One region of the Vibrio gigantis genome, then DNA from elsewhere that is predicted to be linked to it. Evidence: riboswitches for the same ligand, from Rfam matches in the RefSeq annotation. Region 1 holds a riboswitch; each other region holds the start of a gene.

Evidence for each region. A riboswitch is a leader RNA that binds a small molecule or an ion and turns the genes downstream of it on or off. The one in region 1 is predicted to bind thiamine pyrophosphate.
Region 2: another riboswitch for thiamine pyrophosphate. It lies ahead of thiC (phosphomethylpyrimidine synthase ThiC); the one in region 1 lies ahead of thiD (bifunctional hydroxymethylpyrimidine kinase/phosphomethylpyrimidine kinase).
Region 3: another riboswitch for thiamine pyrophosphate. It lies ahead of thiB (thiamine ABC transporter substrate binding subunit); the one in region 1 lies ahead of thiD (bifunctional hydroxymethylpyrimidine kinase/phosphomethylpyrimidine kinase).

What each region holds. Positions count from the first base shown of each region.
Region 1 is NZ_AP025493.1:1,898,140-1,908,136, reverse strand. Features, by position in the region: gene OCV56_RS24475 (ABC transporter permease) at 1-721, opposite strand, end outside; gene OCV56_RS24470 (ABC transporter ATP-binding protein) at 714-1,493, opposite strand; gene thiD (bifunctional hydroxymethylpyrimidine kinase/phosphomethylpyrimidine kinase) at 1,483-2,367, opposite strand; TPP riboswitch at 2,466-2,577, opposite strand; gene OCV56_RS24460 (DMT family transporter) at 2,676-3,593, opposite strand; gene OCV56_RS24455 (helix-turn-helix domain-containing protein) at 3,671-4,411, opposite strand; gene OCV56_RS24450 (DUF4382 domain-containing protein) at 4,581-5,606, opposite strand; gene OCV56_RS24445 (ASCH domain-containing protein) at 5,933-6,322, opposite strand; gene OCV56_RS24440 (DUF2999 family protein) at 6,567-6,818, opposite strand; gene OCV56_RS24435 (YdcF family protein) at 6,926-8,023, opposite strand; gene OCV56_RS24430 (glutathione S-transferase family protein) at 8,519-9,199, shown strand; gene OCV56_RS24425 (metal-dependent hydrolase family protein) at 9,685-9,997, shown strand, end outside.
Region 2 is NZ_AP025492.1:3,508,154-3,518,150, forward strand. Features, by position in the region: gene OCV56_RS15795 (HesA/MoeB/ThiF family protein) at 1-669, opposite strand, end outside; gene OCV56_RS15800 (thiamine phosphate synthase) at 659-1,951, opposite strand; gene thiC (phosphomethylpyrimidine synthase ThiC) at 1,951-3,900, opposite strand; TPP riboswitch at 4,030-4,128, opposite strand; gene crcB (fluoride efflux transporter CrcB) at 4,191-4,574, opposite strand; gene OCV56_RS15815 (multicopper oxidase family protein) at 4,675-6,057, opposite strand; tRNA gene OCV56_RS15820 (tRNA-Trp) at 6,371-6,447, opposite strand; tRNA gene OCV56_RS15825 (tRNA-Asp) at 6,507-6,583, opposite strand; rRNA gene rrf (5S ribosomal RNA) at 6,627-6,742, opposite strand; rRNA gene OCV56_RS15835 (23S ribosomal RNA) at 6,838-9,731, opposite strand.
Region 3 is NZ_AP025492.1:3,174,289-3,184,285, reverse strand. Features, by position in the region: gene tamB (autotransporter assembly complex protein TamB) at 1-1,163, shown strand, start outside; gene OCV56_RS14240 (gamma-glutamylcyclotransferase family protein) at 1,237-1,593, shown strand; gene OCV56_RS14235 (DUF2799 domain-containing protein) at 1,675-2,031, shown strand; gene fbp (class 1 fructose-bisphosphatase) at 2,124-3,134, opposite strand; gene mpl (UDP-N-acetylmuramate:L-alanyl-gamma-D-glutamyl-meso-diaminopimelate ligase) at 3,409-4,767, shown strand; gene OCV56_RS14220 (flavin prenyltransferase UbiX) at 4,806-5,429, shown strand; TPP riboswitch at 5,473-5,592, shown strand; gene thiB (thiamine ABC transporter substrate binding subunit) at 5,646-6,638, shown strand; gene thiP (thiamine/thiamine pyrophosphate ABC transporter permease ThiP) at 6,724-8,319, shown strand; gene thiQ (thiamine ABC transporter ATP-binding protein) at 8,330-9,034, shown strand; gene yjgA (ribosome biogenesis factor YjgA) at 9,144-9,668, opposite strand; gene pmbA (metalloprotease PmbA) at 9,787-9,997, shown strand, end outside.

The DNA.
Region 1 (9,997 bases):
ACATCTCATCAATGATCATGCGCGCGTTGGCTTGCAACATTAAGTAACCTAGCCCTTCACTCGAACCTACCCACTCGCCGACAACCGCACCAATCGGGGCAATAACCACAGCAACACGAATGCCAGACGCCAGTGTTGGCAGTGCAGCAGGCAGTTGGATATGACGAAGCAGCTGCCATTTCGATGCACCCATCGTCTTAGCGAGATCAAGGTAACCTGTCGGTGTATTACGCAAGCCGTCATAGCAGCAAGTCGTCACCGGGAAGAAAATAATGATCGCCGCCATGACGACTTTTGAGGCTATGCCATAGCCAAGCCACAGCATCAGTACTGGCGCAATCGCAAATACAGGAATCGCTTGGCTGGCAATTAAGATAGGCAATAGCCAACGTTTCAATGGATCAAACATCAACATCTGCAAGGCGAAAAACAGCCCCATAGACAAGCCCAGTAACAGCCCAAGTAAGATCTCTTGCGCTGTCACCCAAGTGTGTTTGAGTAACACGTCATAGCGTTCAATAAGCTTGAGGAAGACCTCAGCAGGCGCCGGCAGAATGAAGCTTGGCATCTCGAAGATAACCACCACCATTTGCCACAAACCAAGAATCACAGCACTGCTGATAAGCAAACGCATCACGGGGTTCATCTGACGAAGATGTGTTGTGCTAGCTTGCGTGTTAGCTGAACGAGCCACAGCTTCACTTCGCGTTAGATCATTCATAATCACGCTCCAACTGGTCTAAGATCGCTTGTTGCAACTCGGCACATTCACCATCTAGCACTCGTGGCGTTGAGGTGTGAGGCACAGATAAAGAGTGAGCACTCGCAGGTATGCCTTGCAACACATACAAGTTATCCGCCAAACGCACCGCTTCCTGTGGATCATGGGTAATCAACACAACGGTTTTATCTCTTAACAGTTCACACGCTAAGCTCTGTAACTTATGTCTTGTTACCGCATCCAGCGCTGAGAAAGGTTCATCCATCAGTACGACTGGCTTGTCTTGCATTAAGGTGCGAGCCAAAGCAACACGCTGGCGCATACCACCAGACAACTGATCCGGCATGGTAAATGCGTAATCAGCCAAACCAACCGAAGCTAGCAACTCCAATGCTTGGTGAGTTTGAGCTTGTTTATTGGATGATTGGCTTAGATGCTTATCTGCGGAATTTTGAAAGCGATGGCTCAGACACACATTGTCGATAACCGACAACCACGGCAGTAGTAAATCTTGCTGCGCCATGTATGCGATGCGATCGGTGAGAGGCAGTTCATCAGACGTTGCCAATGTGCCCTGCCATTCAACTTTGTCATCGAGTAAACCTGCTAGGTATCGCAATACCGTGGTTTTCCCGCAACCGCTGCGACCAAGCAGCACAGTCCACTTGCCTGCTTTTAAGCTCAGTGACAGCCCTGATAAGGTTGCATGTTCACTATCGCGATAACGCAAGGTGGCATTGCTGAGTTGAACCCCAACCGTATCAACGAACATTACCGTGTCCAGCGAAGAAGTGATTTACCGGGCCATGACCTTGACCGACTTGCAACTCATCAGCATGAGCAATCGCGCGTGAAATGTATTGTTTACCTAGGTCGACAGCCTCTGGAAGCGTGTTGCCTTGAGCCAAGAAAGAAGCAATCGCTGATGAAAGCGTACAACCCGTGCCATGGGTGTTTTTGGTAGGAAAACGCTTCGCGCTAATCAAAGCAGACGTGGTTGGTAAAATCAGTAAGTCGTTACTGTTTTCATCTTTCTCCAAGTGACCGCCTTTTAGTAGGACGGCTTTTGCACCTAAAGCGCGCAGGTCTTCAATCATGCCCTGCATTTCCGCTTCGCTTTCAGGGACGGCTTTGCCTGTAAGTGCTGCGCCTTCTGGTAAGTTAGGCGTAATGATGTCAGCTAACGGAATCAATTCTTGTTTTAGCGTGGTGATAGCCGAGTTTTCTAGAAGAAGATCGCCACTGGTTGCCACCATTACAGGGTCGATCACTAAGTGTTTAGGTTGGTATTGTTTGATTTTGTCCGCGACAACTTTGATGATTTGCGAATCCGCCAACATGCCGACCTTTACCGCAACGATGTTCAAATCAGTAAACACTGCGTCTAGCTGGCTAGCCACATGCTCAAGTGGGATTGGAAAAATGGCTGACACGCCTTGGGTGTTCTGGGATGTAATCGCGGTAATTACCGAACAAGCGAAACTACCGGTTGCCGACATGGCCTTAATATCAGCTTGAATGCCCGCGCCGCCGCCGCTGTCAGAACCCGCAATGGTCAAAACAATCGGAGTATTGATCGAAGAAGATTGGTTTTCTGGTGTTTGAGTGCTGCTAGGTGATACTTGAGAATTGGAATGCTGTGTCATGGTCGCTCCTACTGTCTAAAAGACGTAAGAGAACCGAACTTTCGCCGCAAAGAGAGTGTGGAGGTGAAACCAATGAGAGATCATTGTTGAACCACGTAGGCAAAGTAATCATAGTTCCCTACGCCAGTGTTAACTGAATCAGGTTCAACGGGTCTCGAATAACGATCTCAGCAAACACCAACTAAGGTATATGCCCCCCGACTATTGATAACGATAGTAACAGCACTCTCGCAACTGAGATACTCATTTTATTCAATTATAAGATTCACACATGAATTTAATTCAATTAATCTTGCTTTAACAAATACTTATAACGGCTTTTTAGCTGGCTGAGATTGGATGAATAAACACATCACTATCAAGAACATACCTAGCCATCCAACCAATGGAATAAGCTCACCCACAATACACACGGCCAATACGGCGGCAACAACTGGCTCAAGCAAGGTAATCAAGTTTGCGCTACTTGCTGTGACATGGCGTAGCCCAAAACTGAAGGCGATATAACCCAAACATTGAGGAAGTAACACCAAGTAACTCACCACTAATATGTTGGTATTCGATGCGAATAGGTTATCCCCTGTAAACCATAGCGTTGGCAGCAACAACATCGCTCCCAACCCAAATATGCTGCCCATTACCGCTTGCGACTTAATGCCTTCGTCTATCAGAGCTTTTGTCGCCCACGAATAAATGGCGTAACACAACCCAGCAACTAGCCCCAATCCAATGCCCAAAAGCTTCAGAGCATCACCAGAAGCACTCACTGATGATGATTCTGAAAATACCAGTAGCCCAATACCAACGACTCCAATGGCAAAGCTCGTGAGCCAGCGCTTGTTGATATTATTCTTTTTGCTAATAAGACACTCTAAAAGAGCAGAAAAGAAAGGCGCAGTAGCAATCGACACCACCGTACCCATTGCGACACCCGATAACTTCATTGAAGAGTAAAAAGCCAGAGGATAGATCGCCAAAGCCAATGCACTCGCCGCTAACAGCTTTTTGTTGAGCAAAAGCTTATCAAGTGAAGATAAGATCTTTCGATACGCCAAGACCGCTTGCATTAAGCCGCCTACACCCATCGAAAATGCGCCAATCGCTAATGGACTGAGATCAGGTGCAAAGCTTGCTGCCGTGCCCGTCGTGCCCCATAAAACAGAAGCAAACACAATGGCTAAAGTGCCTGTTTGGAATTCGTTAACGCGATTGATGGCAAGATTCATTACTATTACCTAGTTTATTTTCATTTCTGAAATAGATAATAGTGAACATAAACTAAGTTGAGTTTGCCAAAAGGACGCTATTCTTGTTTTGAAAGACTCTCTTTCATCGAGCCCAAAAACGCCCTTGGAGACATGCCAAAGTGCTGAGAGAAACGACGACTGAATGCAGATAGGTCGCTATAACCCACATTTTCTGCGACCAATTGAACGGGTAAATCGGTATGACTTAGCAAGGCTTGAGCCTTCTCCATACGATAGCGAGTGATGTACTTAAGCGCACTGATTCCAATGCACTCTTTAAAGCGTTTTTTAAATTGAGTAGGACTTAAACAGGCCGTTTCTGCAAGTTGAGAAATCGAGAGAGGTTGGGCGTAATTATCCGCAATGAGCCTTTGCACCGCTCGAATACGAGGGTCGATACTCTTGCTTACTTCTTGTTGCTCTAACAGCAGTGAAAACACATCCAAGATAGTTGATTCAATGCCACTGTCGACTTGATATTCCAGCTGCTTCTCAACAAATAACAAGAAGCTCATCAAAGGCGGCGTTATCGTGAAAACCGAAAGCTCATGCTCTAACAAGTGCTGCGGTAACTCCATCATATCCGCAACAATAAACCGCGCCGCTTCATCCGCTTTAAACGCATGCGCTGTCGTTACCGGAATCACCACACATTCGCCCACGGCCACTTTACCGACATATCCCACCATTTCGATATTAATACTGCCTTGGATCGGCAATACCAATTGATGATGGTCATCATGTGCATGGGTATTAAATTGCTTGGTGTAAGATCGAATACTTAAGCTAGATTTCATGAGCAACGCCGGAGTACATTTCGCTAGGTTAGAGTAAGAGACACAACGTTACATTATCACTTCCCTAGAGGCACACTCAATGCTCATCAAATACATGCTAGCTACGTAATCAAAAACGGCCTCCAAATGAGAGGCCGTATTTATTAGAATGGTAAATCACGTCAAAGATTTAAAACGATACTTGGCTATCCTGACCGACCACTACCTGAACACTATTTTGAACATCAAAGATTTCAAAACCATCAGCAACCGGATCAGCATTGTCTTCATCACTGTCATGTTGTGCAGTACAGGTATAGCCTAACGAATACGTACCTGGATCAATGAAGCCCAGAGAAAATTCATAGTTCGTCTGTGCTTGATTCATTGCTACTGACGCTGAAGTGATCGGTTTCACTTCATCACTACCGCCAATCGGAGCCATGTCAGGCTTATCGACATTACCTTCATACAAGTACACCGACTGAGCAAATGTATTGTCACCACCGTTACAAGTGTCATAAGTAGAAAGAGCAACAGTGCCTTCAATATTTCCTGTCTCAACCGTATTGATAAGGCTTACAGACGTTCTTTGAATGGTGTAATCAGGGAAAGTCGAACTGTTCTTTAGGCCACGTCGAAGATCGAACTCGACAACAAAGTCGTTACTTTGTTGGTTCACATTAAATGAGTTATTAAAGTAAAGCACGCCAGCGTTATCTTCTTTACCCACACCTTGCGGGCACGCACCTTCACCTTTCACCGTTAACTCACGAGTCGTATCATCGTTTTCTACCACGTAAGATGGATCTGTTGGGTGATCGCCATCATTCGCAAACACACACAACTTATAACTGCCTACCGGAATTACCTCATTTTCAATCAAAGGGAGCGCATCGCTGCCTTGGTAATCCAATAAGTTAACACTTAACGGAATAGGATCCGCACCATCGGGTAATGGATCGCCATTTTCATCAACATAGTCACCGTTTTCATCCGTTTTATAGACGTCATATACCAATGGAGAACCTCCCTGTTGGGGAAGTAAAGCAACCTTACTGAATGTCACAGTGACGTCTTTAACATCATCAATGGGCGCATCACTCACGCTCAAGGTAATTGGTGTCGTACTGCTTGATGATCCTGAATCACCACCACAACCAACAAGCCCAGCCAGCACAAGGCTTGCTAAAGCGGTTTCCTTTAAATACTTCATAACTCATTTCCTATAAAATCACTGCTCAATAAAGGACTTACTTAAGTGCCCTTTTATTCATAGCCTTGTTGTGAGCTCTAGATTGACAACGGTATGGATCTATCACGCACCTCCAATTATTTGGGGCTACTGCTCGTCCATCATCGCTGTTCAAATAGGTGCACATATCAAGTCGCGCATAGGTTAATTAAGTCTAGTAAGTAATTTGTCAATACGCTCACGAAATTGGTAAAGGCTCTGTCAAATGTATTCAAAGTACCTTAGCCATCAAGTAAAAAGCCAAAGAACATGAGTACTTTGGCTTGAGGTTCATTCGAATAAAGAGACTATTCGATAGTTCGAATTTCTATGGCGAATATACCGTGAACCGGGATCATCTCTTTGTATTCGTGAAAGCTGTAGAGAAGCTCAACGCCCTCATCAATTGAATCACTCAAATTAGATAACACTCCTAGCCCCTCTGCCATCAATAACGCTCTAGGATCAGGGAAATGTCTTACGTCCAATATTTCGACAGTCAGCGCATTTGGCTGAATCACATCTAAACCAACAAACGGTGGGCCTGATATCACTTGAAAAACAATGTGGTCTCCTTTATTCAACTGGTCATATTGAATGGCTTCATAACTGTTATTTGTTCTTATCTCAACACGCTTAGCGCCACTCTTTATTGCGTCTAGTGGTCGTTGATAGATTTCCAGCTTGTAAGAATTCATAAGCCCTCTTTTGCGAATGTTATATTTAAACTTGTTCAATCATGTCAATCACTGTTGTTAAGATAGCGATAAACACGCCCTGTCATTTAGCTTAGTTCACGCACTTTAATTGAACGCCAAGATCAAAAAAGCCGTTTAAGTATTGATACTCAAACGGCTTTTTATTGGAGTCTAATTCACGATCTCAAGAACAGTTAACCGAATCGGCTATCGCTCCCTAACAAAATCGCTCATTCACACTCTATTATTTTTGAAGTTGCTCTTTAGCGGCTTCAACCTTAGAAAAATCTAGGCCAAGCTCTTCAACTGCTTCTTTGATTAGCGCAGGGTTTTGCATTACCTGCCCCATCAGCATTTGAAGTTTATCTTGTGGTAAACCAAGTTGGCTGATCGTCGCCATTGCTGCAAGAGGGTTCTCTGTCAACGTTTTGAATAGCTCGCTGATCTGCTCGTCGCTAATATTGTTCTCTTTCAACATTGCTAAAATCGGGTTCATTTTTTTGCCTTTGAAACACTAAATTAAGTAGGAGCACAGCATACCATCTAGCCGTGCTCGATTGTACTAGCAACTTATACTTTGCCTACCGTGAAGTAACCTAAAGCCTAGCGAGACTCTAATGGGTAAGAGCGATAGCTCCACATACCATACGTTCTAAGAGCGTCACGGTAGATACCTAGTAGCTCTCCATCACTTGCTTTCTTAAGTTCTGAAAGTGGCTTGTCTGGGTAAGAAACCGTATCGAAAGTAATGCCCTGAGGGCCGGTTTGCCAGCTTGCCACTTCAAACAAAGTTTGACCACGGCGAACGTGGCTTGCCGAACTGATAATGGTCGCGTGCTTAATATCATGACGAGCAAGTGCATAGCTACTGAATAAGGCATTGCCTACCGTGCTGGTCGCATAATTCTCTTCAATGATGCGATCTTTACTTACCCCTTTCTCGATAAGCCAGTCCGCCATCAACTTGCCTTCAGTCTTGTGGTTCTTCGGCACGCCACCCGTTAACACGATCACCGCATCCGGATTCGCTTTAGCCATCGCCAATGTTGTTTCAAGACGTTCAATCAAGATCTGATGCATTGAGCCGTCTGGATTAAGCGCGTAACCCAAAGTAACGATCGCGCCATGGTCATCAAGCAGACCTTTGTCCGCAGACTCTTTCAGTGGTGTCTCTAAAACCCGATCGACCGTAGCAAAAATACGTTTGATGTCCTCTGCTTTGCCTTTGTTCAGACTTTCCAGTTTCTCCATGTGCTTATTGGATTCACTTTCATTGCCTTCAAATCGCTGCCAAACCGCAAGGTAAGCGTGAAGGTCAACATCGTCTGGGGCAACCGTCAGCGCTTGCTCAAACAACTCAATAGCGCGCTCTGCATTCTTGTTGTAGATCTGAGCGTTTGCTGCCGAGATAAGCAAATCGGTACGGTAAGGCTCTAGCTGATAAGCTTCTAACAATCGGTTGGTCACAATTTCCATGTTGCTTGGCATTTTAGCCGTGAAACCCGCGTGAGAAATTCTTGCCGGAGACTTAAACGCCTGCAACGCATCAAGAAGTAGTTGGTCGACAACTTGTCGCTTAGTCACCAACTGCGCGTAATCCGCTGAAGCTTGTACTGCACCATCGTTAGCAGCAAAAGAATAAGGTGTTGCGCCAAAAGCAAGCATGCCACCAAGAGCGAGGGCGATAATGTTCTTTTTCATGGAAAGATCCTGTGTCGTTAAGTGTTCACATCAGATTTGCTCACCAATGTAAGTCCCTAAGATTAAAAAACCGTGAAGTACACCTGAATCTCCAACGTTTATATTCATTTGTGGCATAAGGTGTGGCAGTAGATCACGATTTTGAACTTACCAGTAAGCCTGTGTATCCAGATAATTCTGGTTTTAACCAGTTCTCAACGTTTTTGTTGGAATATCTATCCGCGGATTTCATACGCCTATCCCACCAAAAACCCCCCATCACAAAGCCAAACTCCACATAAAACGACGAATCAAAAAAGCTACTTTAAGCTCTTTTTTTCAACAGCTTAAAATCCAACACACTGAATCGCTCGATTCCATTCTCGCTCTAATAAAGAAGTTTTAAGCACATAGATTTAAAACACGCATCAGCCGATTTTCAAATAAATTAAAATCAATTATTGAACGATCGTTCAAGTGATGCTTTAATGAATTACCAATACAAGGAGTTACCCCATGCTTAAGTTCTATTTTCACCAAACACCCAACCCAATGAAGATCGCTCTGTTTCTAGAAGAGACAGGCCTAGATTTTGAACTCGTTCCTGTTGATACTTTAAAAGGCGAACAACACACGCCGGAATATCGCTTAATAAATCCAAATGGAAAAACGCCAGCGATTGAAGACGAAGGACAACGCGTGTTCGATTCGAACGCTATCCTTCTGTATCTCTCAGAGAAAACAGGCAAGCTTGGTGGTCAGCCAGAAGACAGAGCCGAACTGCTCTCTTGGATGATGTTTATTGCGAGTGGCCTTGGCCCATACTCCGGCCAATCGGTACACTTCCACCATGCTGCGCCAGCAGGCCTAGACTACGCAGTAAACCGTTACCTACGTGAAGCGCAACGTCATTACGAAGTGCTAGAAAAGTATATGGAAGGCCGTGAGTTTATCGTCGGTAATGAGTACACCATTGTCGATGTAGCCGCATGGGGCTGGATTGATAAAGCACCTGTCGTGCTTGGTGAAGAAGGCCTAGAACCTTACCCGAACTTGAAGCGCTGGTTTAACGCCATCAACACTCGCCCAGCCGCACTGCGTGCCCGCGAAACCGGCAAAGATATTGAATTTAAAACCGAACGTGATGAAGAAGCGAAACGTGCACTGTTCCCGTCTAACTTTCCAATCAACGAATAATTCAGCATAACGACGGTACTGTTATCTGCTTCTAGATATTTATATCTAAGATAAAACGTGCCTTGTTGATTACTTTGTTCGTCACAAAGCAGATAAAGTTTACGATGTAGGCGAAGTCACTAAACGATCCTCATAGTAACAACACTCAAACAGCAGACTTAATGCCTGCTGTTTGAGTGTTGTTATTGCTAATAATCGCTCCTCGCCTGTAGATATATCTATCTCGCTCCTTTATGACACCCTGCACCCTATAAGCCATACCGCGCGCAAAGATCAAATCACCGCAATCAAATCTAGTCATAAATCTTCATGTCATCAAATGGCAATTATCAAACCTTGATTACTGGCAACATTACTCCTAAGTTTATGAATGTTAGTCATTTAAAACGGATATTTTCTGAATAACTAACTTCGTAACACTAGTTTAGTAAGGATTGTTACGCGATGCGGATACCCCGCCACGCACGGAAATTATAGGTACCATAATGAAACATAAGAGTCTTAAACTGTCAGTTGTCGCAATATCATGCTCACTCGCCTTTTCAGCGAATGCCGCGTCTACCCTTTTTACCAATGTTGACATCTTTAATGGAACTGAAAACAAGCTCTATGAAGACCACAATGTACTCGTGGTTGATAACAAAATAGAGAAGATATCTAAATCTGCAATTGACGCAGCTGATGCAACTGTCGTGGATGGACAAGGTAAAACGATGATTCCTGGGCTTATCGACATGCACTCTCACTTGTGTATCCAAGAAGGCATGTTAGTAGGTAAGCAGGGATATGATCAAATGG
Region 2 (9,997 bases), on a different replicon from region 1:
TAACTGATGCGTTGCGACTTTAAACTCGCCACCGCTAATACGCTGAATAGCAGCAAGAGCTTGGAGGTTACCTATCGTTCCAACCACTGGACCAATAATGCCGCTATCACTACAACGCGTTGTTTGTGGATGATGTTCAAACGGGAAAAGACAGTGATAACACCCCTGCCGGTTCTGATAATCAAAGACAATAAATTGACCTCTCCAGCCGATTGCAGAACCCGATATCAAAGGTGTATTAGCTTTGAAACAAGCTCGGTTAACCTGCTGGCGTGACGCGAAATTGTCAGTACAATCCAATACGAGATCAGCCAACATGACTTCTAATTTAAGTTGGCTTTCACTCATTCGTTGATTGATAGTTCTTACTTGGCCTCGACCATTAAGCTCATTCAGTTGTTGTTTGAGTGCTTCGACCTTAGGTGAACCTAATTGGCTTTCCTTAAACGCTACCTGTCTCTGCAGGTTGGACGAATCAACACAGTCATCATCGACCAACACGATTCTTCCAACACCAGAAGCTGCGAGATAGAGAGAAGCCGCATTACCTAAACCACCGCAACCCATCACCAACACATGGCTGTTTAACAGGTTTCGTTGCCCTTGCTCACCAACCTCAGGTAGTGCAATTTGTCGTTGGTAACGGATGAACTCAAAGTCACTCAGCATAGCTAGGCTCCCGCATAACCTCTTTACTAGTCATTGAAGACCTAGGAGCCATCAGCTTATCGAAGAATTCGATCACTTTCTGTGGGTCTTCCGCTAATGTAATTGCGCGTACAACCGCTAAGCTCGATACACCACAATCCCAAACCTGCGCAGCTGTCGATTGGTCAATACCGCCAATAGCCACCGTCGGATAACCAGTAAGTTCTTCTGTGTATGGGATGGTATCAATTAGCTGTTGGTACAGAGATAAACGCACCAAACCTTGAGGCTTGGAGGGCATCTGTTTCGTCGTGGTCGGGAATATATGGCCTAGTGCAATGTAGCTTGGATTGATTTGGACGATGCGTAACAACTCATAATAACCATGAGTCGATAGACCGATCTTAATACCCGCTTGGCTCAGTTGGGAAAGGTTTGATTCTTCAATATCCTCTTGCCCAAGGTGTACACCAAAAGCACCATGCTTGAGCGCAAGCTGCCAGTAATCATTAATAAAAACCTGAGCGTTATATTCTCGACCAAGTTCGATAGATCGCGCAACTTGTTGCTCCAAGTCGGCTTGTTGAGGGTTCTTAATACGCAGTTGGACGGTGTTGATTCCAAGCTTAAGCAACCTTTCTATCCACTCAACATCATCAACAACCGGATATAAGCCGAGGCTATTTTTGCTCAACTCAGGGAAGGAAAGTACTGTCCCTTGGTTGGCCCAACCGACACTTATATCCAGTCGTTCATCTTCTAGAACAGGGATAGGAAAGTTTTGATAGTGTCCTGGCCATGTTCCACGTGAAACATTCGATGCAGCGCGAGCCACAACCAATACGTCTTCTAATGGGAATTCTAGCGCCAACAAAGTAAGTAACCAAGCGAAGTGGCCACGACTATCTAACTCCTGATGAGTTGTAGTTTCACACTTGATAGCTCGATTAGAATCTAAGTGTGACCAGATATCTAACACAGCTGAATCATCGGAGACTCCGATATAGACGGTGTTCGAAGCTTGAGCCAAAGCAGCACAAACATCGGTCAACGCGGCTGAATTACTGTAATCAACAACATGGCTCAGTTGCGCTAACTGACACTCTGCTAAGGAATCAACATCATCAACAAAGCCAATAGATAGTGCCTGTTGAGCATCAACGATAGAGAAGTATCGAGTTGGGCTAACACCCAACTCAACTGCATCAGTTGCTAAACCTTGTCGTTTAGCAACCAATAGACAGTTTTGAACCTCTCCCGTTAACTCGATGTATTGAGATGGGATGAGAATCTTCACTGTCATTATTCCTCTAGTTGAGCTTCTTTTGCGCCTACTGCAGGGTGATAAAGTTCAGAGCCAGTATCTCGGAACTCTTGTGATTTTTGACGCATTCCCTCCAACGGGTTATCTAGCATCTTAATCTCAATAGCCTGATCAGCGGCTACTTGTTCTGTGTCTTTCGCGTACTCTCGAACTTCTTGAGAAATCTTCATCGAGCAGAACTTAGGACCACACATAGAGCAGAAGTGAGCAACCTTGCCCGACTCTTGTGGCAGGGTTTCATCGTGGAAAGAACGTGCTGTTTCCGGATCTAAAGCTAGATTAAATTGGTCTTCCCAACGGAATTCAAAACGTGCTTTAGACAATGCATTATCTCGGATTTGTGCGCCCGGGTGCCCTTTTGCCAAGTCTGCAGCATGTGCTGCCAGCTTGTAAGTAATCAAGCCAGTCTTCACATCTTCTTTGTTCGGCAAGCCTAAATGCTCTTTAGGCGTTACATAACAAAGCATCGCACAGCCGTACCAACCAATCATCGCCGCACCAATACCAGAGGTAATATGGTCATAACCCGGCGCAATATCTGTAGTCAGTGGACCTAAAGTATAGAAAGGCGCTTCATGGCAGTGCTCTAACTGCTCGTCCATGTTCTCTTTAATAAGATGCATAGGTACATGTCCAGGGCCTTCAATGATCACCTGAACGTCATATTCCCAAGCCACTTTAGTCAACTCACCTAGAGTGCGTAACTCCGAGAATTGAGCCTCATCGTTAGCATCTGCAATAGAGCCTGGACGCAAGCCATCACCAAGTGAAAGAGCAACATCATACTTCGCACAGATCTCACAGATCTCGCGGAAATGTGTGTATAGGAAGCTTTCCTGATGATGTGCAAGACACCATTTCGCGATAATAGATCCACCACGAGAGACAATGCCAGTCACACGTTTAGCCGTCATAGGTACGTAACGAAGCAGCAAACCGGCATGGATAGTGAAGTAATCAACACCCTGCTCAGCTTGTTCAATCAAGGTATCGCGCATCACTTCCCAGTTTAGGTCTTCTGCAACGCCATTCACTTTTTCAAGCGCTTGATACATAGGAACCGTACCAATCGGCACAGGGCTGTTACGCAGGATCCATTCACGAGTCTCGTGGATATTACGTCCAGTAGAAAGGTCCATTACGGTGTCGCCACCCCAGCGGGTTGACCATACTAACTTCTCAACTTCTTCTTCAATTGAAGAGCTTACTGAAGAGTTACCGATATTGGCGTTCACTTTCACTAAGAAGTTTCTACCAATAATCATAGGCTCTGATTCTGGGTGGTTGATGTTTGAAGGGATAATAGCTCGACCTTCAGCAACCTCTTTACGCACGAACTCAGGGGTGATTTCTTTAGGTAGGTTGGCGCCAAAGTTATGGCCAGGGTGTTGGTGATTAAGTTGTTCATCAGCAAACTTCTGACGTCCCATGTTCTCACGTATCGAAATATACTCCATCTCAGGAGTGATAATACCCTGACGAGCATAATGCAGTTGAGTTACACATTGGTCGCCAGTAGCACGACGAATTCTAGGCAGGTTTCCGTAACGAAGGTCGTCTAAGGTTTCATCTTCTAAACGTTCTTTGGTGTAAACAGAGCTTACATCATCGAGCAATTCCGTATCGCCACGCTCTTCAATCCATTGCTCTCGCAACTTAGGAAGGCCGCTATAAAGGTCTATTTCATGCGTAGGATCGGTATAAACACCGGAGGTATCGTAGACATGAATAGGCTCATTAGATTCGAATACAGGCTCTTTTTTGGTGCCACCGACAAGGCTATCTGCGAGTGATATTTCTCGCACAGGGACTTGGATATCTTCTCGAGATCCTTGGATGTAAGCTTTTTTTGAATTTGGATAAGGTTGTACGGATAAAGAATCAATGAAATTCTTCGCTTCCAGTCTTGCTTGTTTACGACTCGACATAGCATTTTTCCTTGGCTTTTAGCCATTATTTATAGGGATAAAAATGCTTGACGGATTAGATGCTACAAGAGGGATCACGGTAAGAAATACAGTTGTGATCTGGAGATAGATCTCTAGAAGGATTCTAGTTAGATATCTACTCTTGTTCCCTTCGCAGGTATTAGCCTGATCAGGTTCAACGGATCCCGAGTTAACGGTCTCAGCCATATGGCACTCCGACAAGTTCGATCGAGTATATAAAAACGGCTTGGATAAACCAAGCCGAGTTGTTAACAAATCGTAAGAAAGTTTTAAGACTTTATCAAAAGTTGGAAGCCGATCCATGCTGCTGAAATACTGAGAACCACGTTGAGCAACACATTAAGCCCCATCTTAAAGAAAGCGCCCTGCTGCATAAGAAGCACGTTATCCATCGAAAATGTAGAGAACGTAGTCAGTGCTCCAAGGAAACCGAGGCCAATGATCTGTCTCCATGGCTCCGTCGCAACCATCTCATTTTCGAATGCGGCGATGAGCAAGCCCATAATCAAAGAGCCGATCACGTTAACGGTCAGTGTTCCGTAAGGAAAGCCACGCCCTAACATCACTACACATAACTCTGAAATCAAATAGCGCGAACAAGCACCAAATGCGCCACCAATGGCAATAAAACCTAAAATAGATAGCTGACCCATGAATCCTCCCAAATAACAGTCCCTATATTCTAGCTTTACCGCCGATAAAAGCGAGGGTAGAAACTAAGAATGCATGCGCAAAAATTAAACGTTACAGGTGTCACTTAACTTCAATATATCCCATTAGTCCCGTTTTCATGTGCTCAATGACATGACAGTGGTACATCCAACGTCCTGGGTTGTCTGCAACAAATGCAGCTTTAGCTCGGCCGTTTTTTCCAAGTAACACTGTATCGGTATGGAAAGGTTCTTCAATTTTTTTACCATCAAGTTCCAATACAGTAAATGTATGACCATGAATATGAATCGGGTGATGATATTGAGTGACGTTCTTAAGATCGAATATGTAAGTCTTACCTAACTCTAAAGTCGCCAACGGCTCTGGAATATTGTCTTTGCTCATTCCCTCCCATGCTCGCTTATTAGTAAGCCAAAATTTAGGCATGGACTTACCATCTTTAGATACTGGTGATACCGCCCCTTCCCACTCAAACACAAAATCGATTTCTTCTGCGTTGGCGAGATCTAAGTTAGGCACGGGATTCAAAGGCAATGAAGGAAGTGTTTGGCCTTCTATTAACGTTGAATCTACAACCTCAAACTCACACAAGGAGAACGGAAAACGCCCCTTCATTTGAAGGACACTCACTTGCTCGCCCACCTTAGGAGCAATCAGCCCAAGGTCGACACGCATACCTGGGCCAATTTTATATTGAGTCAGCTTATAAGGTGTCTTTACAGGGTTACCATCAATGCCAATGACCCATGCTTCTGCCCCTTCAATAGCAATCGGATAGGTAATCGTGTTATCAACATTAGCGATACGGAGCCTAGTCGTTGCATACTGCTTCAATTGATAGATAGGTTCATGTACTCCATTAACGCTACTCCACTCTCCTGGCGTGCCCATACGAGCGCTGAGGCGGGGAATCATTAAGTCTTTCCACTGACCTTGTTTGTCGATATGCCAATGTTTAAGCATCAGAGCATGCTCTTCATCGAACTGAACTGGCGCGCTCTCTTCAACAATAATAAGGCCGACTAAGCCCATACCCAGTTGTTTAACGCTGTTCATGTGTGGGTGATACCAAAAAGTACCCGCATCTGGTGGGGTAAACTCATAGACAAACGTTTCACCGGGCATAATAGGAGGCTGACTTAAGAAAGGAACCCCGTCCATTTCGATTGGAATTCTCAGTCCATGCCAATGAATTGTCGTCGGTTCTGAAAGCTTGTTGGTAAATCGGATCGTTACCTTTTCGCCTTGTCGACAGCGAATAATCGGCGCTGGAATCTGTCCATTAAAGGCTAAAACATTAGTATTAAACCCCTTTACCAACTCAGCAGTTGAGGGCTCAGCAGTTAAGTCATAAACGAACTTTCCTTGCTCATCAACAGACTGCTTCATTGAACAAGCCGGCAGGACGGTTAGTGCAGATATAGCGAGAGATGATTGAATAAACTTACGACGGGAAATATCCATATTTGTTGCCTTTTAGTAATAACAACCAAAATGTAACAAAATATTGAGAATAATTCTCATAAAGAAGTGTGGTTTGTGCTATCGGTTATTTATAAAAGAAGCTGAGATAAGTAAGCACTTACACTTTTAAGGCTAAGTTCTGTTAAAGATAGGAATTATCGAATAAATAGAAAGCAAAAAGATTCCAAGTTTTCTGCGGGGACGCGTAGTCTGGAGCCTTAAATATGCCAGGGGCGCCTAGCTATCCAAACATTACTTTTCAGAAGCAACAGACGTAAAAAAGCCCCAGCATTTCTGCTGAGGCTTTAGTATATGGCAGGGGTGGAGAGATTCGAACTCCCAACACGCGGATTTGGAATCCGCTGCTCTGCCAATTGGAGCTACACCCCTAAAAATTTCATTACTTCAGATTCGAAAAAACCTCGCACTAGGCGAGGTTATCGAATAAGTGGCGGAGTGGACGGGACTCGAACCCGCGACCCCCGGCGTGACAGGCCGGTATTCTAACCAACTGAACTACCACTCCGCAGTGGAATACTTGTCGTCGCTGACAAGTGTTCAAATTTAAAGCCTGGCGATGTCCTACTCTCACATGGGGAAGCCCCACACTACCATCGGCGCTATTGTGTTTCACTTCTGAGTTCGGCATGGAATCAGGTGGGTCCACAATGCTATGGTCGCCAAGCAAATTTTAAAATTCGGAAAGCTGTTTTCGTTCTCTTCAAACTCATTCAAGCGTTTGGTATTTCTTTGAGTCCATCAAAACCCCTTGGGTGTTGTATGGTTAAGCCTCACGGGCAATTAGTACAGGTTAGCTCAATGCCTCGCAGCACTTACACACCCTGCCTATCAACGTCGTAGTCTACGACAACCCTTTAGGACGCTTAAAGCGTCAGGGAAAACTCATCTCAAGGCTCGCTTCCCGCTTAGATGCTTTCAGCGGTTATCGATTCCGAACTTAGCTACCGGGCAATGCCATTGGCATGACAACCCGAACACCAGAGGTTCGTCCACTCCGGTCCTCTCGTACTAGGAGCAGCCCCTTTCAATTTTCCAACGCCCACGGCAGATAGGGACCGAACTGTCTCACGACGTTCTAAACCCAGCTCGCGTACCACTTTAAATGGCGAACAGCCATACCCTTGGGACCGACTTCAGCCCCAGGATGTGATGAGCCGACATCGAGGTGCCAAACACCGCCGTCGATATGAACTCTTGGGCGGTATCAGCCTGTTATCCCCGGAGTACCTTTTATCCGTTGAGCGATGGCCCTTCCATTCAGAACCACCGGATCACTATGACCTGCTTTCGCACCTGCTCGAATTGTCATTCTCGCAGTCAAGCGGGCTTATGCCATTGCACTAACCACACGATGTCCAACCGTGTTTAGCCCACCTTCGTGCTCCTCCGTTACTCTTTGGGAGGAGACCGCCCCAGTCAAACTACCCACCAGGCACTGTCCGTAATCCCGATTCAGGGACCAACGTTAGAACATCAAAACTACAAGGGTGGTATTTCAAGGACGACTCCACCACATCTAGCGACGCGGTTTCAAAGTCTCCCACCTATCCTACACATGTAGGTTCAATGTTCAGTGCCAAGCTGTAGTAAAGGTTCACGGGGTCTTTCCGTCTAGCCGCGGGTACACTGCATCTTCACAGCGATTTCAATTTCACTGAGTCTCGGGTGGAGACAGCGTGGCCATCATTACGCCATTCGTGCAGGTCGGAACTTACCCGACAAGGAATTTCGCTACCTTAGGACCGTTATAGTTACGGCCGCCGTTTACCGGGGCTTCGATCAAGAGCTTCGACCGAAGTCTAACCCCATCAATTAACCTTCCGGCACCGGGCAGGCGTCACACCGTATACGTCATCTTACGATTTTGCACAGTGCTGTGTTTTTAATAAACAGTTGCAGCCACCTGGTATCTGCGACTCTCGTCTGCTCCATCCGCAAGGGACTTCACTGATAAGAGCGTACCTTCTCCCGAAGTTACGGTACCATTTTGCCTAGTTCCTTCACCCGAGTTCTCTCAAGCGCCTTGGTATTCTCTACCCGACCACCTGTGTCGGTTTGGGGTACGATTCCTTACAATCTGAAGCTTAGAGGCTTTTCCTGGAAGCATGGCATCAATGACTTCACTACCGTAGTAGCTCGACATCGTATCTCAGCGTTAGTAGCGGTCCGGATTTACCTAAACCACCCGCCTACGTACTTGAACCTGGACAACCGTCGCCAGGCCCACCTAGCCTTCTCCGTCCCCCCATCGCAATTGTAAGAAGTACGGGAATATTAACCCGTTTCCCATCGACTACGCCTTTCGGCCTCGCCTTAGGAGTCGACTTACCCTGCCCCGATTAACGTTGGACAGGAACCCTTGGTCTTCCGGCGAGGGAGTTTTTCACTCCCTTTATCGTTACTCATGTCAGCATTCGCACTTCTGATACCTCCAGCAGCCCTTACAGACCACCTTCAACGGCTTACAGAACGCTCCCCTACCCCACATACCCTAAGGTACGTAGCCGCAGCTTCGGTGTATAGCTTAGCCCCGTTACATCTTCCGCGCAGGCCGACTCGACCAGTGAGCTATTACGCTTTCTTTAAATGATGGCTGCTTCTAAGCCAACATCCTGGCTGTCTGAGCCTTCCCACATCGTTTCCCACTTAGCTATACTTTGGGACCTTAGCTGGCGGTCTGGGTTGTTTCCCTCTCCACGACGGACGTTAGCACCCGCCGTGTGTCTCCCGGATAGTACTTACTGGTATTCGGAGTTTGCAAAGGGTTGGTAAGTCGGGATGACCCCCTAGCCTTAACAGTGCTCTACCCCCAGTAGTATTCGTCCGAGGCGCTACCTAAATAGCTTTCGGGGAGAACCAGCTATCTCCAGGTTTGATTGGCCTTTCACCCCTAGCCACAAGTCATCCGCTAATTTTTCAACATTAGTCGGTTCGGTCCTCCAGTTGATGTTACTCAACCTTCAACCTGCCCATGGCTAGATCACCTGGTTTCGGGTCTAATCCTAGCAACTGTACGCCCAGTTAAGACTCGGTTTCCCTACGGCTCCCCTAAACGGTTAACCTTGCTACTAAAATTAAGTCGCTGACCCATTATACAAAAGGTACGCAGTCACACCACGAAGGTGCTCCTACTGCTTGTACGTACACGGTTTCAGGTTCTATTTCACTCCCCTCACAGGGGTTCTTTTCGCCTTTCCCTCACGGTACTGGTTCACTATCGGTCAGTCAGTAGTATTTAGCCTTGGAGGATGGTCCCCCCATATTCAGACAGGATATCACGTGTCCCGCCCTACTCGTTTTCACTGATTATGATGTGTCGGTTACGGGGCTATCACCCTTTATTGCGAGACTTTCCAGACTCTTCACCTGCATCATTAAAAGCTTAAGGGCTAATCCAATTTCGCTCGCCGCTACTTTCGGAATCTCGGTTGATTTCTCTTCCTCGGGGTACTTAGATGTTTCAGTTCCCCCGGTTTGCCTCCTGTTGCTATGTATTCACAACAGGATACTTACTTATGTAAGTGGGTTTCCCCATTCAGGAATCCCAGACTCAAAAGGTTATTACTACCTAATCTGGGCTTATCGCAAGTTATTACGCCTTTCATCGCCTCTGACTGCCAAGGCATCCACCGTGTACGCTTAGTCACTTAACCATACAACCCGAAAGGGTCTTAATGTATGGCAACTAACCAAGGTTTTTGGTTGTCATCAAGAAGGGTTAATTCTTGATAACTGTTTGCCGGACTCAATTGTGAATCAAACTAACGTTTGATTCGAATACAAGACACTTGAATGTGTTTGTTGTGTTTATCATAAAGATAAACATTGAGAACTTTTAAATTTGATTGAATTACTCGTAAGTAATCAATCAGTCAGCTTTCCAAATTGTTAAAGAGCATGAGACTTTAAGAACCAGTGT
Region 3 (9,997 bases), on a different replicon from region 1:
TTAAGGGCTTTTTAATGCACCCTCAAGTCTTCGGCCAATTCTCTGTTGATGGTATTCAAGTCAAAGGCGATGTTACGCCTGTGGATATTAAAGATGGTCGTATTGACCTCGATTTTGACGGCTATAGCGCGAAGTTAGATGCCAATGTTGAAACACCGGATGGTCACCTTGATATCGAGGGCTCCGGGGACTGGCAGGATCTTCAAGCATGGCACTCTAATGTCAGAGTATTTGCCGATGAATTGATGGTTGATATCCCACCTATGGTCAAGGTTAAGGTTGTTCCTGACATGACCATTGATACCACGCCAGAGCTTGCGAAAATCACCGGTGACATAGCATTACCTTGGGGACGAATTGTTGTCGAAGACTTGCCGCCGTCAGCGGTTGGTGTTTCTTCTGATCAAGTTATCTTGAATAAAGATCTAGAGCCAGAAAACGAGGATGCGATCCCATTCAATGTGATGACTAACATTAACATCTCCATTGGGGATGACTTTAAGCTGTCTGCGTTCGGTCTTGAGGGGGATTTAGTCGGTAAGCTCAACGTGGCTCAAAAAGACCAAGGTCCATTTATTACCGGTGAAGTGAATATCGTCGATGGTACTTACCAATCATTCGGGCAAGACCTCTTGATCGAAGAGGGTAAGATTTTAATGAATGGACCACCGGATCAGCCATACGTAGCCATCAATGCGATACGTAACCCAGACAATACTCAAGATGATGTGACTGCAGGTATTCGAGTGACAGGCCCAGCGACAGAACCGACGATCGAGATTTATTCTGACCCTGCGATGCCACAAGCGAATGCGCTGTCTTATATTTTGCGTGGTCAAGATATTGATGGTGAGTCGAGTGGTTCGATGACAACCACCTTAATTGGTTTGAGTTTGGCGAAGAGTGGTAAGGTTGTTGGCGAAATTGGTGAAGCATTTGGTGTACAGGACTTGCAACTGGATACCGCAGGATCTGGCGATGACTCTCAAGTAACGGTAAGTGGTTATATCCTTCCAGGATTACAGGTGAAGTATGGTGTGGGTATCTTCAACTCGCTTGGTGAGTTCACAGTTCGTTATCGATTGATGCAGGACCTTTACGTCGAAGCCGTGTCTGGTTTAGACAGTGCCGTAGATCTTCTCTATCAATTTGAGTTTGAGTAACGCAATTTGAATTCAAATCGATCTGGTTTCATCCATTGGCTGGAATGCAAATAGAAAGGCTCATGGAGGGCTTATGCCACATCTTGTTTTTGTCTATGGAACCTTGAGGAAAGGCCAGTCCAACCACCATTATTTAAAGGGCTGCGATTTTGTTGGGCGGTTTGATACACCTAAGGATTACACTCTTTTTGACTTAGGTACCTATCCGGCGATGATTTTTGGAAAGAAAAGTGTCGTTGGCGAGGTCTATATCATTAACGACGAAGTTTTGGAGTCACTCGATCGGCTAGAAGATGTGCCTGTCGAGTATCGTCGCGAGCAAATAGAGACTATATTTGGATTAGCATGGGTATATTTGTATCAGCTTGATCTAACAGCTAATAAAGAAATACTTTCGGGTGACTGGTGTAAGCGGAACACCCCGCTATAGTGAATGAACTACTGAAAGCATTCTGACGTAATAGCTAGAAGTCTTAATATATAGGCTAGTCTTTTCCATCAGGAGGAAATTATGAAATATCTATTATTGGTGCTATCAGTAATGTTATTTGGTTGTGCGCAAACTCCGCCACCAACATCTATGAACACAACCGATTGGCAGAGTTTTGGTGAAGAAATGGCACTGAAAGGGAAAACAAAGCAGACGGAAGCAAGTCTTGCTGAAGCCGCCTCGTCACCGTCGATTGATGCCGATTTGTATGCCGCTTATGACCAAGGCTATGAAGTGGGTAAAACTCAGTATTGCTCCCAAAATCCAAGAGCATTAGGGCGTCGCGGTGAGACCTATCTGGGCATTTGCGATGATGTCGATAAATGGTTCCGCTTCAATTATGAAAGAGGCGCAGAATCGAAATTTGATATTCGATAATCCAGTGGTTGGTTAACTCGGTGAACAACAAAAAGCCAGCATTTCGATGCTGGCTTTTTTAATGAGATTAAGTTGAGAAATAAACGAGTGGCTTAGTCTGGGTTAAGCTCAAGAAACTCTTCTACTTTACGTACCATTTTTGTTGAACCAACAAAGAAAGGTACACGTTGGTGTAGCTCAGTTGGTTTGATATCCATGATGCGTTGTGCTCCGTCTGATGCGATACCGCCTGCTTGTTCCATAAGGAAAGCTATCGGGTTGCACTCATATAATAGACGTAGTTTACCTTGAGGGTGGCTTTCTGTGCTTGGGTACAGATAGATGCCGCCTTTAAGTAGGTTTCGGTGGAAATCAGATACTAGAGAACCTATGTAACGGGAAGTGTAAGGACGATTATCACTTGGTTCGCTTTCTTGACAGTATTTAATGTACTTCTTAACACCTGTAGGGAAGCGTATGTAGTTACCTTCGTTGATTGAGTAAATCTTACCTTCATCAGGGATCATCATGTTTTCGTGAGATAGACAGAAGGTACCCAGAGATGGATCGTAGGTGAAGCCATTTACACCAGCGCCAGTTGTGTACACAAGCATGGTTGAAGAGCCATAAATCACGTACCCCGCGGCTACTTGCTTATGTCCAGGCTGTAGGAAATCTTCTTGTGTTGGCGGAGTACCAATCGGTGACACTCGGCGGTAGATAGAGAAAATTGTACCAACCGAAACATTCACATCAATGTTTGAAGAACCATCAAGTGGATCCATCAGTACAACGTATTTTGCGTTTTTGTTGAGCTCTTTATTGAAGGCAACGGCTTCGTCTTCTTCTTCACTCGCGACACCACAAACTTGATCTCGAGCTTCAAGTGCGGCTTTAAATTTGTCGTTAGCATACAGGTCTAGCTTTTGTTGCTCTTCACCTTGAACGTTGTCTGTACCAACAGCGCCAGTAATATCGACAAGACCTGCCTTGTTAATTTCGCGGTTAACAATTTTTGCAGCAAGACGAATTGATGACAAAAGGGATGATAGATCACCGCTTGCATGGGGGAAGTCATTTTGTTTTGCAACAATGAACTCACCAAGGGTGCGCATCTCAGACATGTTATTTCCTTAAACTTCTCTGAATATTAGGGGGGGGGATTTGAGCACTATAGAATTTGCCTCTTATACGGGCTTTATTCATCTAGACGCTTACCTAAATTCTAAAGGTTAGATCTTTTTAATGGTAATGAACTAAGCGACACAGATCTCACTTACTATGTCGACTAAATTTGTTTTGCATTGCTGCTCGCTTTTAATCTTCATTTAATGATAATGAGTACAAGCCATTATCATTAGGCACTGTTTATATTAGCCAAGCGTTTGGAAGTAATTTATGCATATTCATATCTTAGGAATTTGTGGCACCTTCATGGGCGGTGCTGCGGTATTGGCTCGTCAATTAGGTCACAAGGTTACCGGTAGTGACGCGAATGTTTATCCTCCAATGAGTACGTTGTTGGAGTCGCAAGGGATTGAAATCATTGAAGGCTTCGACCCAAGCCAACTAGAGCCTAGGCCGGACCTGGTGGTTATCGGTAATGCAATGAGCCGCGGTAACCCATGTGTTGAGTATGTCTTGGATAACAACCTTAGATACACCTCTGGTCCACAATGGCTACAAGAGTTCTTGCTGCACGACCGCTGGGTTCTTGCAGTGTCTGGTACTCACGGTAAAACTACAACTTCCAGCATGCTGGCGTGGATCTTAGAAGACTGCGGTTACGCTCCAGGATTCTTAGTTGGTGGTGTATTGGGTAACTTTGGTATCTCTGCTCGCTTAGGTGACAGCATGTTCTTCGTGGTAGAAGCCGACGAATATGACAGTGCTTTTTTCGACAAGCGCTCTAAGTTCGTTCATTACCACCCAAGAACCTTGGTGATGAATAACCTTGAGTTCGATCATGCAGATATCTTTGACGATCTTGAAGCGATCAAACGTCAATTCCACCATTTAGTGCGAACTGTGCCTGGCAATGGTCGTATTTTCTCACCCAAGCAAGATACCGCTATTCAAGATGTTTTATCACGTGGCTGTTGGAGTGAAACTGAGTCAAGTGGCGAACAAGGTGATTGGGATGCGAAGAAGTTGGTTAAAGATGGCTCTAAATTTGAGGTCTATTTCCAGAATGAATGTGTTGGCACCGTAGATTGGGATTTAGTTGGCGATCACAACGTAAACAATGCTTTGATGGCGATTGCTGCAGCACGACACGTGGGTGTGACACCTGACCTTGCTTGCGAATCATTGGCGAAATTCATCAACACTAAACGTCGTCTAGAGTTTAAAGGCGAGGTCGCTGGTGTGTCTGTTTATGACGATTTTGCTCATCACCCAACGGCGATTGAACTTACGCTAGGCGGATTACGTAATAAGGTCGACACTAAGAAGATTATTGCTGTTTTAGAGCCTCGTTCTGCCACGATGAAACGTGGTGTGCACAAAGCAACCTTGGCTGATTCACTTAAACAAGCGGATTCTACCTACTTATTCCAACCGGATAACATTGATTGGTCAGTACAGGATGTTGCAGATGCTTGCCACCAGCCCGCACACGTGAGTGATGACATGGACGCATTCGTTGCTAAAATTGTCTCAGAGGCACAAGCGGGCGACCAAATTTTGGTAATGAGTAATGGTGGCTTTGGTGGTATTCACCAGAAATTGTTGGATGGATTAGCACTCAAAGGCTAACGGCATCCACGACCTTATAATTTGAAGTAACAGAGAACATGACAAAACACGATAAAGCGATAACTCTTGCTTTTACCGGCGCATCAGGTGCGCCTTACGGACTGCGCTTGCTTGAATGCTTGTTGGCAGCGGACTATCAGGTGTACCTGTTGATTTCGTCAGCAGCGCGAGTGGTGTTGGCTACTGAGCATGAGCTTAAGTTACCTGCCGGACCGGATGCGGCAAAGCAAGCCTTGGTTAAGTACTTGGGCTGCGATCCAGAAAAGCTGGTTGTATGCGGAAAGGATGACTGGTTCTCGCCAGTTGCATCAGGTTCCGCAGCGCCGAAGCAGATGGTGGTGTGCCCATGTTCTGCGGGTAGTTTGGCATCCATTGCCCATGGGTTATCGGACAACCTGATTGAGCGTGCAGCAGATGTGGTGATGAAAGAACGAGGGCAACTTTTATTAGTAGTTCGTGAAACGCCATTCTCAACGCTGCATCTAGAGAACATGCACAAACTTTCAACCATGGGCGTGACGATCATGCCTGCTGCTCCGGGTTTTTATCACCAACCTAAATCGATCGAAGACTTGGTGGATTTTATGGTGGCGCGCATTCTAGACCATCTTGGTATCGAGCAAGGTTTAGTGCCACGTTGGGGCTACGATCAACGTAATTGATCCAAACTTGATAGCTTATTGTTAAAATTCGAATTACAATTCTGAACACTCATCGGGGAGCGAACCATTCAAATAATGAATGCGAGCTGAGATCAAGCACACGCTTGGGACCCGTAAACCTGAACCAGATAATGCTGGCGTAGGAATTGAGTTAGGAACAACCTCTACCGTTCTCCTCCCTCAAACCTGTGCCGCTCAGACCATGGAGAGCGTCCAGTGAAATTCACATTAACTACCCTTGCTGTTACTACAGCGATCTCTTTTTCTGCCTTCGCTGCAGACAACACTTTGACTGTATACACATACGACTCTTTTGCTGCGGATTGGGGCCCTCGTCCTGCCGTTGAAAAAGCATTTGAAGAGAAGTGTGGTTGTGATGTGAACTTTGTCGCGCTCGAAGATGGCGTGTCTATTCTTAACCGTTTGCGCCTTGAAGGCGGCAACAGCAAAGCTGACATCGTATTAGGCCTAGACAACAACCTAATGGCTGAAGCGAAAGCGACGGGTTTACTGGCTGAGCACAACGTTGATACTTCATCAGTAACACTGCCTAATGGTTGGGATGACAAGACCTTTGTACCTTATGACTTTGGTTATTTTGCCTTTGTATATAACACAGAGAAATTAGCAAACCCGCCTAAGAGCCTGAAAGAGTTGGTTGAGCTGCGTGATGATCTGAAGGTTATCTACCAAGATCCACGTACTTCAACACCTGGCCAAGGCATGATGTTATGGATGAAGTCGGTTTACGGTGATGAAACTACGACAGCTTGGAAGAAGTTGGCTCAGAAAACCGTTACGGTAACCAAAGGTTGGTCTGAAGCTTACTCTATGTTCCTAGAGGGAGAGTCTGACTTAGTGTTGTCTTACACAACTTCTCCGGCTTACCATATTATTGCAGAGAACGATTCTAAGTACGCAGCAGCGAGCTTCGAAGAAGGGCATTACACTCAAGTGGAAGTGGCCGCTAAGGTTAAAGGCAGCAAGAACGAAAAGCTTGCTGATGAGTTTATGGCGTTTATCCTAAGTGATGAATTCCAATCGGCCATGCCGACAGGTAACTGGATGTACCCAGTAACGGCTGTCGAGCTGCCAAAAGGCTTTGAGCAGTTAACTGTACCGCAGAAAGCACTGAGCTTTAGCTCTGAAGAGATCGCCGAGAAGCGTAAGCCTTGGATTCGTGAATGGCAAAGTGCACTTACTTTCTAACGTACTTTTAAAAAACTAGCTTTCTGTATTTAAAGGTTCATTCGTGATGTTTGGAATGAACCATTTACGGTAAAAAAATCAATTTATGATAAAGAAAACACCTAAGGTCGGGATCTGGGTTGCGATACTCATTACCGCCTTCGTGGTTTCAGCAGTTGGGGCATTGCTTAGCAATGCCCCTTCTCTTGATATCAGCCAAGTATGGTCCGACCCTTACTATTGGCATGTAACGAAATTCAGCTTTTATCAAGCGACACTCTCAACAGTGCTGAGTGTTGGCTTTGCTATACCTATTGCACATGCTTTGTGCCGCAGACAGTTTTTTGGACGTGCCTTGTTATTGAGGTTGTTCGCGTCGACCTTAGTTCTACCTGTGTTAGTCGGTGTATTTGGCTTGCTGGCGATTTACGGCAACAGTGGTTGGTTAGCTAAGTTCTTGGCGAACTTCAACATTGAGCTACCATTCTCGATTTATGGCTTGAATGGTATTTTGTTGGCGCACGTTTTCTTCAACCTGCCTTATGCCAGCCGTTTACTTCTGCAAGCGTTAGATACTGTGCCTGCCGAGCAGCATAAACTCTGTGCTCACTTAGGCATGAGTCATTGGAATAAATTTAAATGGGTTGAGTGGCCGAGGCTAAGACAGCAATTGCCACATGTGTGTGGCTTAGTGTTCATGTTGTGCTTCACCAGCTTTGCCACCGTGATGGCGTTGGGTGGCGGTCCGAAATCAACCACCATTGAGCTCGCCATCTATCAAGCAATCAAATTCGACTTTGACCTGCAGGCTGGCGCGTTACTCGCGATATGGCAAATGCTGTTGTGTGGTGTATTAGCGGTGAGTATTCAGCGTTTGTCTAAGCCTATATCTGTGACGGCTAGTCAGCTGTCGGAAGAGAAGTATTTGGTTAAGGACAGCTGGTGGTCAAAAGCTTGGGATAGCTTTTGGATCATCATAGTCTCAATGCTGGTATTGCCGCCATTAGCCATGGTTATTTTAAGTGGCATTAACCCTCAGGCGCTCACTGTACTGAGCAGCGAGCCATTTTGGGCAGCGTTAATGACCTCGGTTCGTGTTGCTTCCCTCGCAAGTATTATCGCCGTTGGTATTGGTATCGCGATCCTTCTAACCAGTCGCGCATGGCGTTTGCAGAACAAGAACTTTAGAGCAGATAAGATTGAGCTGATTGGCACTATTATTTTGGTGACGCCGGGCTTGGTGATCAGTACGGGCCTATTCTTATTACTGCGCTCGGTTACCGACGTGTTCAGCTTGGCTTTCTTTATCGTGATTGCCGTAAACAGCTTGATGGCGTTGCCTTACGTGATTAAAACCTTAGCTCAACCTATGCTGCATCTTTCTCAGCAGTATCAGTATGTGTGTGCAAGCTTAGGAATGACTGGGTTCACCCGCTTTAGGCTGGTGGAGTGGCGCGCACTGCGTAAACCTATGGCGCAGGCTTTCTCAATCAGCTTTATGCTGGCGATGGGCGATCTGAGCGCGATTGCCTTGTTTGGTAGCCAAGACTTTAGAACTCTGCCTTTGTATCTATTCCAACTGTTAGGCAGCTATCAAATGGAAGCGGCGGCAGTGGTTTCAGTAAGTTTGCTGTTACTGAGTGTGGGCAGTTTTAGTCTGATTGAATTTTTGTTTACTCGAAGCTCAAAGCTAAAGAGTTAAGGAACCGATGATGTTAGTGATGAAAGATGTGGATTACCACTATCACCAAGAGTTGTTTAGTTTTGATTTCCAAGCAGAGCAGGGCGACATTGTTGCTCTGATGGGGCCAAGTGGGGCGGGTAAATCAACGCTACTCGCATTGGTTGCTGGCTTTATTGAGCCAACATCGGGTGAGATCTCGGTAGCAGGGCAATCGCTTATTGGTAAAGAAGCGCATCAACGCCCATTGGCAATGCTATTTCAAGAACATAACCTGTTTGCTCACCTAACGGTGCGTGAAAATATTGGCTTAGGTCTGCATCCTGGTTTAAAGCTAACATCAACCCAAAAGCAAGCTGTGGAGCAAGCTGCAGCGCAAGTTGGCGTTGCTGAATATTTGGATAGATTGCCTGAGCACTTATCAGGCGGTCAACGCCAGCGCGTTGCGTTAGCGCGTTGTTTTGTCCAACCTCATGATATTTGGTTACTTGATGAGCCGTTCTCTGCACTTGACCCTTTACTGCGCGAAGAGATGCTTAACTTAGTGAAGCGATTATCGGCAGAGCGAAATATTACGGTTTTGATGGTGACTCACCATTTAGGTGATGCACGTAGTATTGCAAATAAGTTTGTATTTGTAGCGCTAGGTAAGGTGTTGGTTGAAGATTCGATAAAAGCCCTGACAGCGGAGCATCCACAGCCAGAATTAAGCTCATTTGTTAAGGCGGGTGAGTAACGATTCATCACTTCGATTGAATGTTTTTTGGTATTGCGTGCTCCGAAAATAAAAAGACCTAGCATGCGCTAGGTCTTTTATTAACTCTATGAGTAAAGCGAGATGACATTTAATCTTCTAGCTTTAGCTCTTTTAAGATTTGGAAAATCTCACGAGAAGACTTCGAAGGCTTGTTCGCTGATTTCTCTTTGTTAGCTTGGCGAGCTAGCTGACGAAGACGCTGACGGTCTGCTTCAGGGTACATGTCCATGACTTCTGAAATAGCCGTATCACCTTCAGTAACAACACGATCACGTAGTTGCTCAAGTTTATGTAGCTCAGCTGTTGCTTGTGAGTGTTTGTTACGTACTTTATCCAAAGCCGCTTGAATTGGCTCTGGATCGACATTGCGCATTACTTTACCAATGTATTGAAGTTGACGACGCTTCGCTTCATTTTTAAAGCGTTGTGCATCTTTAATCGCTTGTGCCAAATCTTCAGACAGCGGAAATTTGTCTAATACAGAAGGCTTTAGACCAACAAGCTCTTCTCCCAGCTTTTGCAGGGCATCCATGTCCGTTTTCATTTCTGTCTTACTTACCCAGATGATTTCTTCTTCTGGTTCCCATGGGGCTTTTTGGTTTTTGCGAGCCATCTTTTCTGCCTATGTCACTATCTCAAACGAATATATTGCCTATTTTAGCAAGAATCTTGGGGAGAAAGCGAAATTCTTGTTATCCTACGTAATATTGACCTAAAAAATTAGAATAGATATGGATGTAAAACAGCAAGTCACCCAGCAAAGAGTTGAGCTAGAAGCCGCAGTAGCTAAAGCGTTGGATATGGCATCAGTGAGTGCAGACGCAGCTGAGGTCGCTATTACTAAGTCAACGGGTTTAAGTGTTTCAACACGTATGTGTGAAGTGGAAAACGTTGAATTTAATAGTGATGGTGCGCTAGGTATTACTGTTTATCGCGGCCAGA